Regions from separate parts of the Pantoea sp. X-Soil-OKNW-713 genome, predicted to be linked through region 1. Evidence: predicted binding sites of a transcription regulator. Region 1 holds the regulator's gene; each other region holds the start of a gene.

Region 1 (5,496 bases):
GGCGGTACGCTGCTACGACCGCAAATGTGGCTGGAACAACGCGTGCCGCAGTGGTTATCAACTTACCTGGATGTATGATCGTGATTATTCCGTGGCAACAACTTGAAGCTGAAACGCTGGAAAACCTGATCGAAGCCTTTGTATTACGCGAAGGCACCGACTACGGTGAACAGGAGCGCAGTCTGGCGCAAAAAGTCGCTGATGTGCGTCGCCAACTGGAACGCGGTGACGCTGTGCTGGTGTGGTCAGAACTGCACGAAACCGTCAATATCATGGCACGCGGTGAATTTCGCGGCTAATGCACATCCCGGCTTTTCGTGCTAACAATGCTCATCGCCGGACTTCACAGGGAGCTTTGTTATGTCAGCCAGGCATCCGATCATTGCCGTTACCGGTTCCAGCGGCGCCGGAACCACCACCACCAGCCTTGCCTTCCGCAAAATATTCCAGCAGTTGAACCTGCATGCGGCGGAGGTCGAAGGTGACAGTTTTCATCGCTACACGCGCCCTGAGATGGACATGGCGATCCGCAAAGCGCGCGACCTTGGCCGTCATATCAGCTATTTCGGCCCGGAGGCCAACGATTTTGGCCTGCTGGAGCAAACCTTTAAGCAATACGGTAAAACCGGTCTTGGTCAGTCGCGCAAATATCTGCATACCTATGACGAAGCCGTGCCGTGGAATCAGGTGCCGGGCACCTTCACCCCGTGGCAGCCGCTGCCGGAAAACACCGATGTGTTGTTTTATGAAGGCTTGCACGGCGGGGTGGTGACGCAGCAGCACAACGTGGCTGAACACGTCGACTTATTGGTAGGTGTGGTACCGATCGTCAACCTTGAGTGGATTCAAAAGCTGATTCGCGACACCAGCGAGCGCGGCCATTCACGCGAAGCGGTGATGGATTCGGTGGTGCGTTCGATGGAGGATTACATCAACTTCATCACCCCGCAGTTCTCACGCACCCATATCAACTTCCAGCGCGTACCTACCGTCGATACGTCTAACCCGTTTGCTGCGCGTGAAATTCCATCACTGGATGAAAGCTTTGTGGTGATCCATTTCCGTGGTCTGGAAGGTATTGCCTTCCCCTATCTGCTGGCGATGATTCAGGATTCCTTTATCTCGCATATGAACACCCTGGTGGTGCCCGGCGGCAAAATGGGGCTGGCGATGGAGCTGATTATGACGCCGCTGGTGCAGCGACTGATTGAAGGCAAACGCATCGAATAATCAAACATAACCGTAACGGCGCGATTTATTGCGCGATCCCGAGATCGCTGCGGGAAAAATCCGCACGATAAATCGCTCCGCTACGTTCGTGCTAAAGTTCGATAACCTCGTAACTGTGGGTGATTTCTACCCCTTTGCCCAGCATAATCGCCACCGAGCAATATTTCTCAGCCGACAGATCAACCGCTCGCGCCACCGCTTTATCGCCCAGCGCTTTGCCGGTAACAATAAAATGCAGGTTGATATGTGTGAAAATGCGTGGCGCTTCTTCACGACGTTCCGAGGTCAGTTTGACCTCACAATCCTTCACATCATTGCGCCCTTTTTGCAGGATCGACACGACGTCAATCGCGCTGCAACCGCCTGCCGCCATCAGCACCATCTCCATCGGGCTCGGTGCTTTGTCGCCCGAATTGCCATCCATTAATATCTGGTGACCTGATGAGGATTCTCCGAGAAAGGTAAGCCCTTCCACCCATTTAACCCGTGCCTGCATTATTCTTTCTCCTGAATAGGCTGATTTGCCGCCAGAGTACGCTTTCACCTGAGAAACAGCAATCCAGACTAATCGCCCTTTTGCTGAAGCGAGACAACAGAAGACAGCTAGCAAAAGCTGTGCTACAAACAGAGCTGAAAATATTTTCGTCGCAATAGACGAAGGCGGGAAGAATCAGAAGCCTGGCTTAAGAGTCCACCCGAATAATTTTCCTTAACAGGAAGCGCTCTACGATTTCACCGCCTGACAGGGAAAACTGCCCCCTGTGTTTTGGGCACGATTACAACAGAGGATAATAGCGAATGGTTCTCGGCAAACCGCAAACAGACCCTACACTCGAATGGTTCCTGTCCCATTGCCATATTCACAAATATCCATCCAAAAGCACCCTGATTCATCAGGGTGAGAAAGCGGAAACGCTCTACTACATCGTGAAAGGTGCCGTTGCGGTGCTGATCAAGGATGAAGAAGGCAAAGAGATGATTCTCTCCTACCTCAATCAGGGGGATTTCATCGGCGAGCTTGGCCTGTTTGAAGAAGGTCAGGAACGTAGTGCCTGGGTACGAGCCAAAACTGCCTGCGAAGTGGCTGAAATTTCCTACAAAAAATTCCGTCAGCTGATTCAGGTAAACCCGGATATTTTAATGCGTCTTTCGGCGCAGATGGCGCGTCGCCTACAGGTGACATCAGAAAAAGTGGGCAACCTTGCCTTCCTTGATGTGACCGGTCGCATTGCGCAGACGCTGCTCAATCTGGCCAAACAGCCCGATGCCATGACCCACCCGGACGGGATGCAGATCAAAATCACCCGTCAGGAAATTGGTCAGATCGTCGGATGCTCACGCGAGACAGTTGGCCGTATTCTGAAAATGCTGGAAGATCAAAACCTGATCTCCGCACATGGTAAAACCATCGTCGTTTACGGCACCCGCTAATTTCTTCTCACCCACGGCGTGATGGCAGCATCACGCCGTTTTTGTCTGCGATGAGCTGATGTGGCGTCGAATCATCTATCATCCCGAAGTGAACTATGCCCTGCGGCAAACGCTGGTGCTGTGCCTGCCCGTGGCCCTCGGCTGGCTGTTTGGCGACCTGCAAAAAGGCTTGCTGTTCTCCTTAGTGCCCGCCTGTTGCAACATCGCCGGTCTTGATACGCCGCATAAACGCTTTTTTAAACGCCTGATTATTGGTGGTTCCCTGTTTGCGACCGGCAGCTTTCTGATCCAGTGGCTGACGGATTATCACGTCCCCCTGCCGCTGATTCTGCTGGTGCTGCCGTTATTAGTGGGCGTGACGGGTGAGATCAGCCCGTTGCATGGCCGCTTGTTGCCTGCCACGCTGATTGCCTCCATCTTTACCCTGAGCCTGGTGGGACGTATGCCGATCTGGGTGCCGCCGCTGCTCTATATCGGCGGGACCTTGTGGTATGGGTTGTTCAACTGGTTCTGGTTTTGGCTGTGGAAAGAGCAGCCGATGCGCGAGTCGCTGAGCCTGCTGTACCGTGAGCTGGCGGATTATTGCGATGCCAAATATACCCTGTTGACGCAGCTGACCGACCCGGAGAAAGCGCTGCCGCCGTTGCTGGCGCGCCAGCAGAAAGCGGTAGATCTGATCACCACCTGCTACCAGCAAATGCATATGCTGTCGGCCAGCCGCGATAACAGCCACAAACGCCTGACGCGTGCCTTTCAGGTGGCGCTCGATTTGCAGGAACATATCTCCGTCAGCCTGCATCAGCCGGAAGAAGTGCAAAAGCTGGTGGAGCAGAGCCATGCAGAAGCGGTGATTCGCTGGAATGCCAAGACCATCTCCGCCCGTCTGCGCTTGCTGGCCGATGCCATTTTGTATCATCAGCTGCCGGAACGGTTTCAAATGGATAAGCAGCTGGGTGCGCTGGAAAAAATTGCCCGCCAGCACCCGGACAATCCGGTGGGGAATTTCTGCCTGTATCACTTCAGCCGCATTGCGCGCGTGCTGCGCACCCAGAAACCGCTGTATACCCGTGATCTGATGGCCGACCGCCAACGGCGTCTGCCGTTTTTTCCGGCGCTGCGCAGCTATCTGTCGCTGAAATCCCCCGCCTTACGCACCGCTGCACGTTTTGCCGTGATGCTGATGTTTGGTAGCGCGCTGGCGCTGTTCTTCAACATCCCCAAACCTTACTGGATTCTGATGACCACCATGTTCGTCAGCCAGAATGGCTACAGCGCCACGCGGGTAAGAATTCAGCACCGAGCGCTCGGCACCTTTGCCGGGCTGTTGATTGCTGCCGCCTCGTTACGCTTTGACGTACCGGAATCCATCACCCTGTTGTTTATGCTGGCGATCACCCTCGCCAGCTATCTGGTGACACGTAAATATTACGGCTGGTCAATGATTGGCTTTACGGTGACGGCGGTGTATTCGCTCCAGTTGCTGTCGCTGAATGGCGCGCAGTTCCTGCTGCCACGCATGATGGATACGCTGATGGGATGTCTGATTGCCTTTGGCGGCATGATTTGGCTGTGGCCGCAGTGGCAGAGCGGCTTACTGCGTAAGAATGCGCACGATGCGCTGGAAGCCGATCAGGAAGCGATGCAGTTATTGCTCGGACCGGAGCAGTCACCGGAGAAACTGGCGTATCAGCGCATCAAGGTCAACCAGGCGCATAACGCCATGTTTAACTCGCTGAATCAGGCGATGACCGAGCCGGGCTTCAATTCGCAGTACCTGAAAGATATGCGGCTCTGGGTGACGCACAGTCAGTTTATTGTCGAACACATCAACGCCATGACTATCCTGGCACGCGAACATACCATGCTGACGCCTAAGCTGGCGGAAAGGTATCTGCAATCCTGTGAGATCGCGCTGCAACGCTGTCAGCAGCGGCTGGAGCATGATGGCCCCGGTAACGACAGCAATATTCTGGAAGCACCGGAAAACATCAATGAGGGGGCGGTAACGATTGTCGAGCAGCATGTGAAGCGCATTCTGCAACACCTGAACGTGATGCACACCATCTCTTCTCTGGCATGGAGCCAGCGACCACATCATGGCCGCTGGCTGACCGGGCTACGGGTGAAAAACTGAGTTATGCCGCCAGCACCTTCTCGATAGCCACTGCGAACCGCGCCATACCCTCTTCGATATCGGTCGGTTCAATCACCAGTGACGGTACAAAACGGATCACATCATTGCCAGCAGTCAGGATCATCAGTCCTTCGGCAGCAGCGGCATGCAGAATGTCACGCGCTTTGCTGGCATGCTGCGGCTTCAATGCCGCACCGATCAACAGACCTTTGCCACGAATATCCGTGAACAGGTCAAATTTGCTATCCAACGCTTTCAAGGCTTCCACAAACTGCTGACGGCGTGATTCAACACCGTCCAGCACGTCAGGGGTGTTGATGATGTCGAGCGCCGTTTCGGCAATCGCACAGGCCAGCGGGTTGCCGCCGTAAGTGGTGCCATGCACGCCGGGTGCCATCACCGAGGCGATTTCATTGGTGGTCAGCATCGCGCTTACCGGGAAGCCGCCGCCCAGCGCTTTCGCGGTGGTGATGATATCCGGGGTGATGCCGTAGTGTTCGTAAGCGAACAGCTTGCCGCTACGGCCCATGCCGCTCTGCACTTCGTCCAACACCAGCAGCGCGTTGTGCTCATCACACAAGGCACGCAGGCCCTGCATAAACTCAGGAGTGGCAGGCATCACACCGCCTTCGCCCTGAATCGGTTCGACCACGATGGCGCAAGTGTGATCGTCGATCACCGCTTTTACCGCCGCCAGATCG
Region 2 (5,496 bases), 1.9 Mb from region 1:
AATGGTGGTATAGGCAACCGCGATCAATAACAGGGTCAACCAGTGGAGGGCGATTTGCGACGTTGCGTATTTTTCCCGCATGAGCGTTCTACCTGAAGCAATATTATTGGTGTCTAACATAGCGAAATGCCACAGGAAAACTTAACAAAATGGCGCAACGTCGCGGTCCGTCTCAGACCGGGAATATCAGAGTCAGACCATGTGTTTTAGCGCCACGCTATTCTGTGTGGTCAGGTTTTTTTTTACCGTAATTGGGCAACAATGTTCACAGCCCAGTGCAGAAGGATAAAACTTGCGCGCCTGTTGAATGGCAGCGTTAGCGGTATAAAAAGTGCCAAGAAAGCGCCTTGCGGCGTCGGGAGGAAGGAAAGGGCAACCCGTTGCATGTACCACATGATTGTCGTTATAGCCGGCGTATTTATCGACGTAATAGTAAAGTTCCATTTGGCTTCCTCGTTGCTGTGAAAGAAAAAATCTAACTATTTTTGGAATAGAATAAATTATAGCTAGCGATTGCTATTTTGTTTTCACTGGCACTGAAAGTTTGCCGACAGGTGTGATTACGCGAGGGGAAACGGGGCACCGTGGCCCCGCATACTGATGGAGAGAATTACAATTGGCGGCACTGCAAACGCCAGCCGACCAGCAAGGCCAGCACCAGCAACACACTGATAAACGCGGTCACACCGCCCCAGCCAAAACTGTGCCAGAACACGCCACCTAACGTACCGGCAACGCTGGAACCCACATAATAACTGAAAAGATAGAGCGACGAGGCCTGGCCTTTTGCCCGACGGGCGCGTGGGCCGATCCATCCGCTGGCAACCGAGTGGGCGGCAAAAAATCCGGCGGTAAACAGCATCATACCCGGCAGGATGATCCACAAGGTATTGAACGCCGTCAGCAGCAGGCCGCACAACATGATCGCCGTGGCGGTAATCATTACCGGCCCCCGGCCAAAGCGGCTGGTCATGGCTCCGGCTTTGGGTGAACTCCAGGACCCGGTCAGATACACCACCGACAACAAACCGACTACGGCCTGGCTGAGAAACCACGGCGCACTCAGCAGGCGATAACCAATGTAGTTAAACAGGGTGACAAATGCGCCCATCAGCAGGAAACCTTCGGCGAACAGCAGCGGCAGGCCTTTGTCACGCCAGTGCAGACGGAAGTTAATCAGCAAATTATGCGGACGTAATGAAGCCGGACGGAAATGACGGGAAGCTGGCAGGATTTTCCAGAACATCAGCGCCGATGCCAGCGAAAAGCAGCCGATCACACCAATGGCGATGCGCCACGAGAAGAGGTCGGTCAATACCCCGGTCAGCAGACGACCGCTCATGCCACCAATCGAGTTACCGCTGATATACAGGCCCATGGAAAAGGCGATCACTCGCGGATGAATCTCTTCACTCAGGTAGGTCATGCCCACCGCAGCGACCCCACTCAACGACAAACCAATCAGCGCACGCATCAACAGAATGCCGTGCCAGCTGGTCATCATGGCGGAAATCACGGTGCATAACGCGGCGAGCATCAATGCGGTGACCATCACCGACTTACGACCAATGGCGTCGGAGAGCGGCCCGGTGACCAGCAAACCCAGCGCCATCAGGCCGGTGGATAACGACAGCGAGATGCTGCTGGCCGCAGGCGAAACGCCAAACTGCTGGGAGAGCACCGGCAGAATCGGCTGGACACAATACAACAAGGCAAAAGTGGCAAGACCAGCCGAGAACAGGGCAAGGGTAACACGCATAAATTGCGGCGAACCGCGTTCAATCCATGTTACTGACGCTGGAGCAGAAGCAGGCACGACGGACACTTCGTCCTCATCGAGTGTCACCGCCTGAGAAGAGCGACTCACGGAAAATCCTCAAATTTCAAAAGGTATTGCTATCGTAGGAAAGTGATAATAGGTTGTACAATATATTAATAATCTCGAATGAGACGTTTAAAATATGAATGTCGAACTCCGTCATCTTCGCTATTTCATTGCAGTGGCTGAAGAGCTGCATTTTGGTCGCGCGGCCCTCCGCCTCAATATTTCGCAACCGCCACTCAGCCAACAGATTCAGCAACTGGAACAGGAAATTGGCGCGCAACTGTTCACCCGCACCAATCGCAGCGTGCAGATCACCGCCGCCGGGCAGCAATTTTTGCAGGATGCGCGTGGGATTTTGCTTCAGGTCGAACAGGCGGCCAGCCGTGCGGCGCGGCTCCATAACGGTCAGGAAGGGGAACTGCGCATTGGTTTCACCTCCTCAGCACCCTTTACCGGGCTGGTATCTGATGCGCTCTACCATTTCCGCCAGCGCTGGCCGGCCGTGCATATCCAGATGCAGGAGATTAACACCCGACAACAACTGGCGCCGCTGCACGAAGGGCGTCTCGATCTCGGTGTGATGCGTAATACGCCGTTACCGAGTGATTTGCAGCATCAGCTGTTGCTGCGCGAACCCTTGTGTGCAGTGGTGCACTGGGCGCATCCACTGGCCGATGCCGAGGCTATCTCGATTCAGGCGTTGGCGAACGAACCTTTTGTCTTTTTCGATCCACTTGGGGGCACCGCCTTATATGGCGAGATTCTGGCGTTGCTGCACCGCTACCAGATCAAACCCTTTATTACCCAGGAAGTCGGGGAAGCGATGACCATCCTCGGCCTGGTCGCTACCGGATTGGGAGTGTCGATTTTACCGGCCTCATTCCGTCGTGCACGGCTCGCCGATGTGGTGTGGTTACCGCTGCATGAGGCTGATGCGTTGTCTGAAGTGTGGCTGGTGTGGTCAGCGACGCGCGAGCCGAGTGCGCAAATGGCAAATATGATGAAGCTGTTACAACGTAACGCTGAAACTTAAGCCAGACGGTGCGAAAACAGCCCGACAATATGTGCGACAAATCACATATCTAATCAAATATTTGGCGCTATCCGCCAATCTGCCGCACCATAGTTGCTATTTATTTAGAAGCGCGAAAATAACCGGGAGCAGGGCGTGAATCTGGACAGTCAACCTGGCCACATTGACCAAATAAAGCAGACCAACGCAGGCGTGGTTTACCGACTGATCGATCATTTCGGCCCGATTTCGCGTATTGAACTGTCCAAACGTGCTCAACTGGCTCCCGCCAGCATCACCAAAATCGTGCGTGAAATGCTGGACGCGCATCTGGTGCAGGAAACCGAATTTCAGGAGCCTGGCAGCCGTGGCCGTCCGGCTATTGGTCTGGTTCTCGATACCCTTGCCTGGCACTATCTGGCAATCCGCATTCAACCGGGTTACATCACCCTGACATTACGCGATCTCAGCAGTCGCGCCTTGCAGGAAGATCGTCTGCCACTGATTGCCAGCCCGGACAAACCGTTGTTGCAGGAGTTACAGGAGCTGGTTGATGCCTTCTTTATTCGCCATCAGAAACAGCTTGAGCGTCTGACAGCCATCGCCATCACCTTACCCGGCTTGATCAATGCTGCCTCGGGGGTGGTGCATCGTATGCCCGGTTACGCCATTCAGGATATGCCGCTGGGCGAAACCCTGTCGCAACGCACCGGCGTGCCGGTGTTTGTCCAGCACGATATTTCCGCCTGGACGCTGGCCGAATCGCTGTTTGGCGCGTCGCGCGGTGCGCAGGACGTCATCCAGATTGTGATTGATGAAACTGTGGGTGCCGGGGTGATTACTGGCGGGCAACTGCTGCATAAAAGCGGGCGGGCGCTGGTGGAAATTGGCCATACCCAGATTGATCCCTATGGTCAGCAGTGCTACTGCGGTAATCATGGTTGTCTGGAAACCGTGGCCAGCATCGGTAGCCTGCTCGGCCTGGCAGCGCAGCGTTTACCCGCTCAGCCGGAAAGCCGTTTGCACGGTGTGCCGCTGACCATTGAAGCCCTGTGTCAGGCCGCCCAGGAGGGTGACCGTCTCGCGAGTGATGTGATTGCCGGTGTCGGGCACCATATCGGTCGCATGTTGGCGATGATGGTGAATATCTTCAACCCGCGACAAATTCTTATCGGCTCGCCACTGAATCTGGCCGCCGACGTGCTGTTTCCTGCCGTGAGTAGCACCATCCGTCAGCAGGCGTTACCGGCCTATAGCGATGAAATCCAACTGGCTCCCACCGCGTTTAACGATCCCGGCACATTAGGTGCCGCGGCGTTAGTGAAAGATGCCCTTTATTCCGGTTATCTGCTGATAAAACTGCTTCAGGGCTAATCCGCCCGCCTTAAGTTTGTTCTAACGCAATCTGTCAGGTACGACATTTCCTTAAACTGCTCCTTCGTCACCTCTGGTTCACATCGCTAAACGAAGGAGGAAGGGTGAAAACACTCTTTATCACCGGTACCGACACCGCGGTGGGCAAAACCGTGGTTTCTCGCGCGCTGTTGCAGTGCTTTGCACAGAATGGTCAGTGCGCCGTAGGTTATAAACCTATTGCCAAAAGTGCTAAACCCACCCCTGAGGGTTTACGCAACAAAGATGCGCTGCTGTTGCAGCAGGCTTCGGGCCTGGCATTACCTTATGCCGCTATTAACCCCATTACCCTGGAAGAGGATGAAATCAGCACCAGCCCAACGCACCAAATTGATTACCCGTTACTGAGTAAGGGACTGGCCGCATTGCAGGATCGTTCGCCGCATGTGGTGGTGGAAGGCACAGGCGGTTGGCGCAGCCTGATGAATGATCTGCAACCGCTGTCAAATTGGGTCAAAAAGGAGCAATTACCGGTTGTGCTGGTGGTGGGCATCAAAGAGGGATGCATCAGCCACGCTTTACTGACCGCAGAGGCAGTGGCTCAGGATGGTTTACCGCTGGTCGGTTGGGTGGCAAATCGTATCAACCCCGGCCTGGCGCATTATGCTGAAATCATTGATGTACTGAGTGAAAAACTGCATGCCCCTTTGTTAGGTGAGTTGCCTTACTTACCCCGTGCCGAGCAGCGTGAGCTAAGCGGTTATCTCGATCTTTCCTTGCTTGCGACGCATGTTGCGCACAACGACAGTGCAAAACCTGCGGCATGATGAAACGAAAAGTGGCAAATGATAATCGGCTGAATCTAAGGTTGCAGATTCAGCCGTATTTTTTTGTTGATTAATCTCTTTTAAATTCAATGATATGTTAAAAATATCACTGAATCTTATTGCTCTGGCGTGATTCATGCATCAGCTGGTCTGATGAATTTACTGCCGGAGCACCGTTATGTCGCACTCAGATGAAAAAGGTTTGCTGTATGGGCTGGAACAACGCATTGGCCCAGCCCCCGCATTTTTTGCCGCACTGCAACATGTGCTGGCAAGCGTGGTGGGCATTATCACGCCACCACTGATTATCGGTTCGGTATTGGGGTTACAGGCTTACATTCCTTATCTGATTAGCATGTCGTTATTGGTTTCAGGCCTGGGAACCTTTATTCAGGCGCGCCGTTTTATGGGTGTCGGTGCCGGGATGATCTGCCTGCAAGGCACCAGTTTTGCGTTTCTTGGCGTGATCTTATCCGGTG
Region 3 (5,496 bases), 180 kb from region 1:
TTGCGCAGGCCAAGAGTGAAGACTGCAATGACCACGGCAATAAACAGCGCCACTGCCGGGTTGCCGATAAATTCAAAGAACTGCCGCAGCGGATTCTCTTTCGGCGTGGTTAATTCAAACACCGCAGCGACCGCCATCAGCACCACCGGGATCACGGCGGCGAAGATACTGATTCCGAAGCCCGGCATCTCCTCTTCCGTGAAGATTTTCGGGTTATACAGCCCTTCCGGCGGTGACTTTTCAAAGCTTTTGAGGAACTTCGAGAAGATTGGACCGGCGACAATGACCGTCGGGATGGTGATGATCATGCCGTACAGCAGCGTGGTGCCGAGGTTCGCGCCGAAAATAGTGGCGATGGCCGTTGGACCAGGATGCGGCGGCAGGAAGCAGTGCGTAACGGACAGCGCAGCCACCATCGGCACACCGACATACAACAACGGCAACCCGGCAGCGGCGACGATGGTGAACACCAGCGGCAGCAGCAGCACAAAGCCCACTTCATAGAACATCGCCAGACCAACAATCAGCCCGGTGACCACCAGCGCCCATTGCAGTCGCTCCTTCCCGAAGGCGGCAATCAACGTGGTCGCGACCCGTTGCGCGGCCCCGGTGTCCGACACCAGCCGCCCAAGCATGGCACCGAAGCCGAGGATCATCGCCAGCCCGCCCAGCGTTGAGCCGATACCTTTCTGGATCGACGCCATGACATTCAGCGGCGTCATCCCTTCGGCAATCCCCACCACAGCGGAGACAAACACCAGAGCGATAAAGCCGTTGACCTTGAAAACAATCATTAAAACCAGCAGGAGAACCACGCCCAGAACGATTATGGTTATTGGCATTTTTTATTATCCATAGAGAAACAAGAGGTGATTAAGGTTTAGGCGCACCCTGGTGAATGCGCCAGTCACATCACACCGCCACGCGCATACCGCCATCGACGAATAGCAAGTGACCATTGACGAAATCGGAGGCTTTTGAGGAGAGGAACACCGCTGCACCAATCAGCTCCTCTGGCTTACCCCAACGCGCCGCTGGGGTACGTTTGGTGAGCCAACCGGTGAAAGCCGGATCGTCAGCCAGTGCCTGGGTCATCTCGGTAACAAAGTAGCCCGGTGCAATGGCGTTGACTTGGATATTGTGACGCGCCAGCTCAACGCACATACCGCGTGTCAGCATGGTGACGGCCCCCTTGGAAGCAGCATACGGCGTGATGGTGTCGCGGCCCAGTTCGCTCTGCATCGAACCGATATTGATGATTTTGCCTTGCTGACGTCCCACCATCTTCTTCGCCACCGTTTGTGACACCAGGAATACCGCGGTCTGGTTCACGGCAATCACGTCATTCCAATCCTGCTCAGGGAATTCGAGGAACGGACGGCGACGCTGAATACCCGCGTTGTTCACCAGCACATCAATGGCGCCCCACTCGGCTTCAATCTCGTCTACCGCCTGCTGCACCTGCGCCGATTGTGTAACATCAAAGGCTTTCGACTGGGCACGCAAGCCGAGGTCACGCAGTTTCGCTGCCGCCTGCTCGGCCCCGGCTGGGGTGGTGGCGTTGACGATCACTTCTGCACCCGCTTCCGCCAGACCGCGTGCCAGCAGGAAACCAATTCCGCGCGCCGAACCGGTGATCAGTACGCGTTTACCTTCGAGGGAAAATAGCTGACTCATCGTATCTCCTTAAAATGTTAACTGGACTTTTGCCGCCCGGGTTTTGTCGCCCGCAAACTGCAACGCCGCATCAATGTCCTGCCAGCCATATGCTCCGCTGAACAACGGCAGCGGGTTGACCACGCCCTGTGCCAGCCACTCGACAGCGGTATTGAATTCATGGGTAAAGCGGAAGGAACCGACCAGGTTAATCTCTTTAGCAATCAATTGCATAATCGGGAAAGAGGGAATTGCTCCGCCCATACCCACCTGCACGAGAGTACCTTTGGCGCAGGTCACGTCGAGGCAGCGTTGCAACGAAGAAGGATGACCAGAGGCTTCGAAAGACACGTCAAAGTAGCCTTTGTCTGCCAGGTAAGGGGTGAAGTCGCCGTTGGCGGCATGAATCACGTCAGTGGCCCCCATTTGCTGGGCCATCGCCAGTGAACGTTCGCTGATGTCGCTACAGACAATCGATGCCGCACCACGCGCTTTGGCCGCTGCGGCGATCAGGCAGCCAATCGGGCCAACGCCGGAGATAAACACATGCTTACCGGTAAGATCGCCTGCCTGGTGGGTGGCATGGATGCACACCGCCAGCGGCTCGGCAAACACCATCACGCTTTCGTCTGCGTCCTGTGGGAAAGGGATGCACTGCGCGCTGTCCACCACTTTGTACTGGGTAAACCCGCCATCGACATGCGGCACATACATGGCGCTGCCGAAGAAGCGCATCGAAACGCACTGGTTTTCCTGCTCACGGCGGCAATATTTGCATTCACCACAAGGTTTGGACGGGTTAACCGCCACTTTTTGTTCCGGCTTCAGGCGTGGATCATCACTTTCCACCACAAAACCAATCACTTCATGGCCGAGGATCATCGGCATCTTGACTTCATAGCTACCGACTTTACCTTCCTGATAATAATGCAGGTCGGAGCCGCAAATACCGCCGCGCGTAATGCGTACCAGCGTGCCTTTGCCGTTCCACTCCACCTGCTGCTGCGCCACGCTGACTTGTTGTTTTCCGGTGATCACGCAGGATTGCGTTTCGATTTTCATAACTTCCCCATTCAGTGGTGTTGCAATGGGGCTCATAAAACCGGGTTACAGGGGTTAAAACTGTGATGAAGATCACTCAAAACCATGTTACGGAAAAGCTGTTACGCATAACGTGATACGGGCAAGATCATCCAGCGTCAGAGGCGAGATTGCGCATGGCACCTTGCGGTAGCGGCGCGATTTATCGCGCTTTTTTGACACTTCTCACAAGCTGGATGCATTGCACTTCCTTCCCGATAAATTGTCGCTAAAGTTAACTCATCCGACCACTTAATTTATGAGTGATTATGACTCCGCATCCTGAGTTGTTCGCCCCGCTGGATTTAGGCTTTACCCAACTCAAAAACCGCTTTCTGATGGGTTCCATGCACACCGGCCTGGAAGAACATGCCGATGGCGCATCCCGGCTCGCTGCCTTCTATGCAGAACGCGCGCGTGAAGGGGTGGCATTGATTGTTACCGGCGGTATCGCGCCCAATCCGCAAGGGGTGGTCGCCCAGGGTGGGGCCATTCTTAACCAGGAAAGCCAGTGCGGCTGGCATCGCACCATCACCGATGCGGTACATGCCGGGGGCGGCAAAATCGCCCTGCAAATCCTGCACGCCGGACGCTACAGTTATCAGCGCAATCTGGTCGCCCCTTCACCGTTGCAGGCACCGATCAATCCGTTTATGCCCCAGGCATTGAGCGACGCCGACATTCGGCAAACCATCGCCGACTTCGCCCAATGCGCCCGCCTCGCTCAGCAGGCCGGTTACGATGGCGTCGAAATCATGGGTTCAGAGGGTTATCTGATAAACCAGTTTCTGGTGGCGCACACCAACCAGCGGGACGACGACTGGGGTGGCGATGTGTCACGCCGTCAACGTTTCGCGCTGGCGGTGACGCGTGCTGTACGCGAGGCGGTCGGTAACGATTTCATTATTATCTTTCGCATCTCGATGCTGGATCTGGTGCACAACGGCAGCACGCTGCATGAAACGCTGGATCTGGCGGAAAAACTGGAGCAGTGCGGCGTCACGCTGTTTAACAGCGGCATCGGTTGGCACGAGGCGCGAATTCCAACCATCGCCACCTGCGTGCCACGCGCCGGTTTTGCCTGGGTGACCAAACACCTGCGCGGGCGCGTTTCCGTGCCGGTGATTGCCACCAACCGCATCAACCATCCGGCGGTGGCTGCCGAGCTGTTACGTGACGGCATTGCGGATATGGTGTCGATGGCGCGCCCGTTTCTCGCCGATGCCGCCTTTGTCAGCAAAGCCCAGGCGGGTGATGACGCAGCGATTAATACCTGTATCGCCTGTAATCAGGCTTGTCTTGACCAGATTTTTGTCGGCAAAGTGACCTCCTGTCTGGTCAATCCCCGCGCCTGTCATGAAACGCTGATGCCGGTGACCGCTGCCACTCAACCCAAACGGCTGGCGGTGGTGGGCGCAGGACCGGCGGGTATGGCATTTGCCTTGCAGGCGGCACAGCGCGGGCATCAGGTGACGCTTTACGAAGCCGAGGCGCAGATTGGCGGGCAGTTTAATATCGCCCGTCAGATCCCCGGCAAAGAGGAGTTCAGCGAAACGCTGCGTTATTTCCGCCACCAACTCCAGGCCGCTGGCGTGGAGATTCATACCCAGTGCCGCGTCAGCGCCGACCAACTGGAGGACGCCGATGAAGTGATCGTCGCCACCGGCATTGCGCCGCGCCAACTGACGTTACCCGGCATCGATCATCCGTGCGTACTCAGCTATCTCGACGTATTGCGGGATAAAAAACCGGTCGGCAAGCGGGTGGCCATTATTGGCGCGGGAGGCATCGGTTTTGATACCGCAGAATATCTGCTGCATCAGGCAGGTCATCACGAAGATTTCTACCAAAGCTGGGGCGTTGACCGCGCACTGGCGGCTCGTGGCGGATTGATTACCCCCCAGCCGCTGCCCGCTGATCGGCAGATCTGGTTGCTGCAACGTAAATCTGGCAAACCGGGTGCCGGGCTGGCGCGCACCACCGGCTGGATTCACCGCGCCAGTTTGCAGGCCCACGGCGTCATCATGTGGGGCGATGTGGAGTATCTGAAGATTGACGACCAGGGTCTGCACCTGCGTCATCAGGACCAAACCCAGGTGCTGGCGGTGGATAACGTGGTGATTTGTGCCGGTCAGGAACCGCTGCGGGTGCTGGCAGATCAGCTCACTGCGCGCGGCAAAAAGGTCAGGCTGATTGGCGGGGCCGATGTGGCGCAGGAGCTGGATGCCCGCCGCGCCATCGCACAAGCCACCGAGCTGGCGCTCAGCCTGTGATTAACGCAGTTTGACCGAACGCAGCACCACAAACTTGGCATTCGACGCCACCAGCGTGCAGTTGCCAAACAGCTTCTTCATTTTGTGGTGATAATCGAGGTGGCGGTTGCCAACGATGCGCAACTCGCCGCCATATTGCAGACATCGTTTGGCATCACGCAGCATCTGCCACGCCAGGTGGTCAGTCACTGCATGCTGCTGATGGAACGGCGGATTGCAGAGCACCGCGTGCAGACGATCGGACGGGAAGCCGCTCAACGCGTTATTGACGCGGAACTGGCTGCGATCCACATCCTGCGGTCGGTTCACTTCAACGTTCAGACGACTGGATGCCACCGCCATGTACGATTCGTCAAAGAACAACACCTCCGCCTGGGGATTCTGCTCAAGCGCCATCAGGCCAATCACCCCATTGCCACAGCCAAGATCGACAATCTCCCCTTCGATATCATGTGGCAGATGCTGCATAAAAAAGCGCGCGCCAATA

What was found. Region 1 encodes CRP, which controls carbon source genes, mostly activating them, when cyclic AMP is high. Its sites were predicted from a motif close to ATGTGANNNNNNTCACAT; they were not measured.
Region 2: mlc (sugar metabolism global transcriptional regulator Mlc) is a predicted target of CRP. The motif match lies at 2,888-2,905, and genes of this name have one in related genera.
Region 3: idnD (L-idonate 5-dehydrogenase) is a predicted target of CRP. The motif match lies at 2,779-2,796, and genes of this name have one in related genera.

Annotation. Positions count from the first base shown of each region.
Region 1 is NZ_AP035995.1:4,041,311-4,046,806, forward strand. It holds gene AC6I8R_RS18910 (hydrolase) at 1-78, shown strand, start outside; gene AC6I8R_RS18915 (YheU family protein) at 81-299, shown strand; gene AC6I8R_RS18920 (phosphoribulokinase) at 361-1,230, shown strand; gene AC6I8R_RS18925 (OsmC family protein) at 1,322-1,726, opposite strand; gene crp (cAMP-activated global transcriptional regulator CRP) at 2,029-2,661, shown strand; gene AC6I8R_RS18935 (YccS/YhfK family putative transporter) at 2,720-4,795, shown strand; gene argD (bifunctional acetylornithine/succinyldiaminopimelate transaminase) at 4,797-5,496, opposite strand, start outside.
Region 2 is NZ_AP035995.1:2,175,612-2,181,107, reverse strand. It holds gene cybB (cytochrome b561) at 1-81, opposite strand, end outside; gene AC6I8R_RS10130 (hypothetical protein) at 193-444, opposite strand; gene ynfM (multidrug efflux MFS transporter YnfM/SxtP(Kp)) at 611-1,867, opposite strand; gene AC6I8R_RS10120 (LysR family transcriptional regulator) at 1,962-2,858, shown strand; gene mlc (sugar metabolism global transcriptional regulator Mlc) at 2,994-4,211, shown strand; gene bioD (dethiobiotin synthase) at 4,316-5,017, shown strand; gene AC6I8R_RS10105 (nucleobase:cation symporter-2 family protein) at 5,196-5,496, shown strand, end outside.
Region 3 is NZ_AP035995.1:3,859,443-3,864,938, forward strand. It holds gene AC6I8R_RS17905 (gluconate:H+ symporter) at 1-842, opposite strand, end outside; gene idnO (gluconate 5-dehydrogenase) at 913-1,677, opposite strand; gene idnD (L-idonate 5-dehydrogenase) at 1,687-2,718, opposite strand; gene AC6I8R_RS17920 (NADPH-dependent 2,4-dienoyl-CoA reductase) at 3,006-5,009, shown strand; gene rlmG (23S rRNA (guanine(1835)-N(2))-methyltransferase RlmG) at 5,010-5,496, opposite strand, start outside.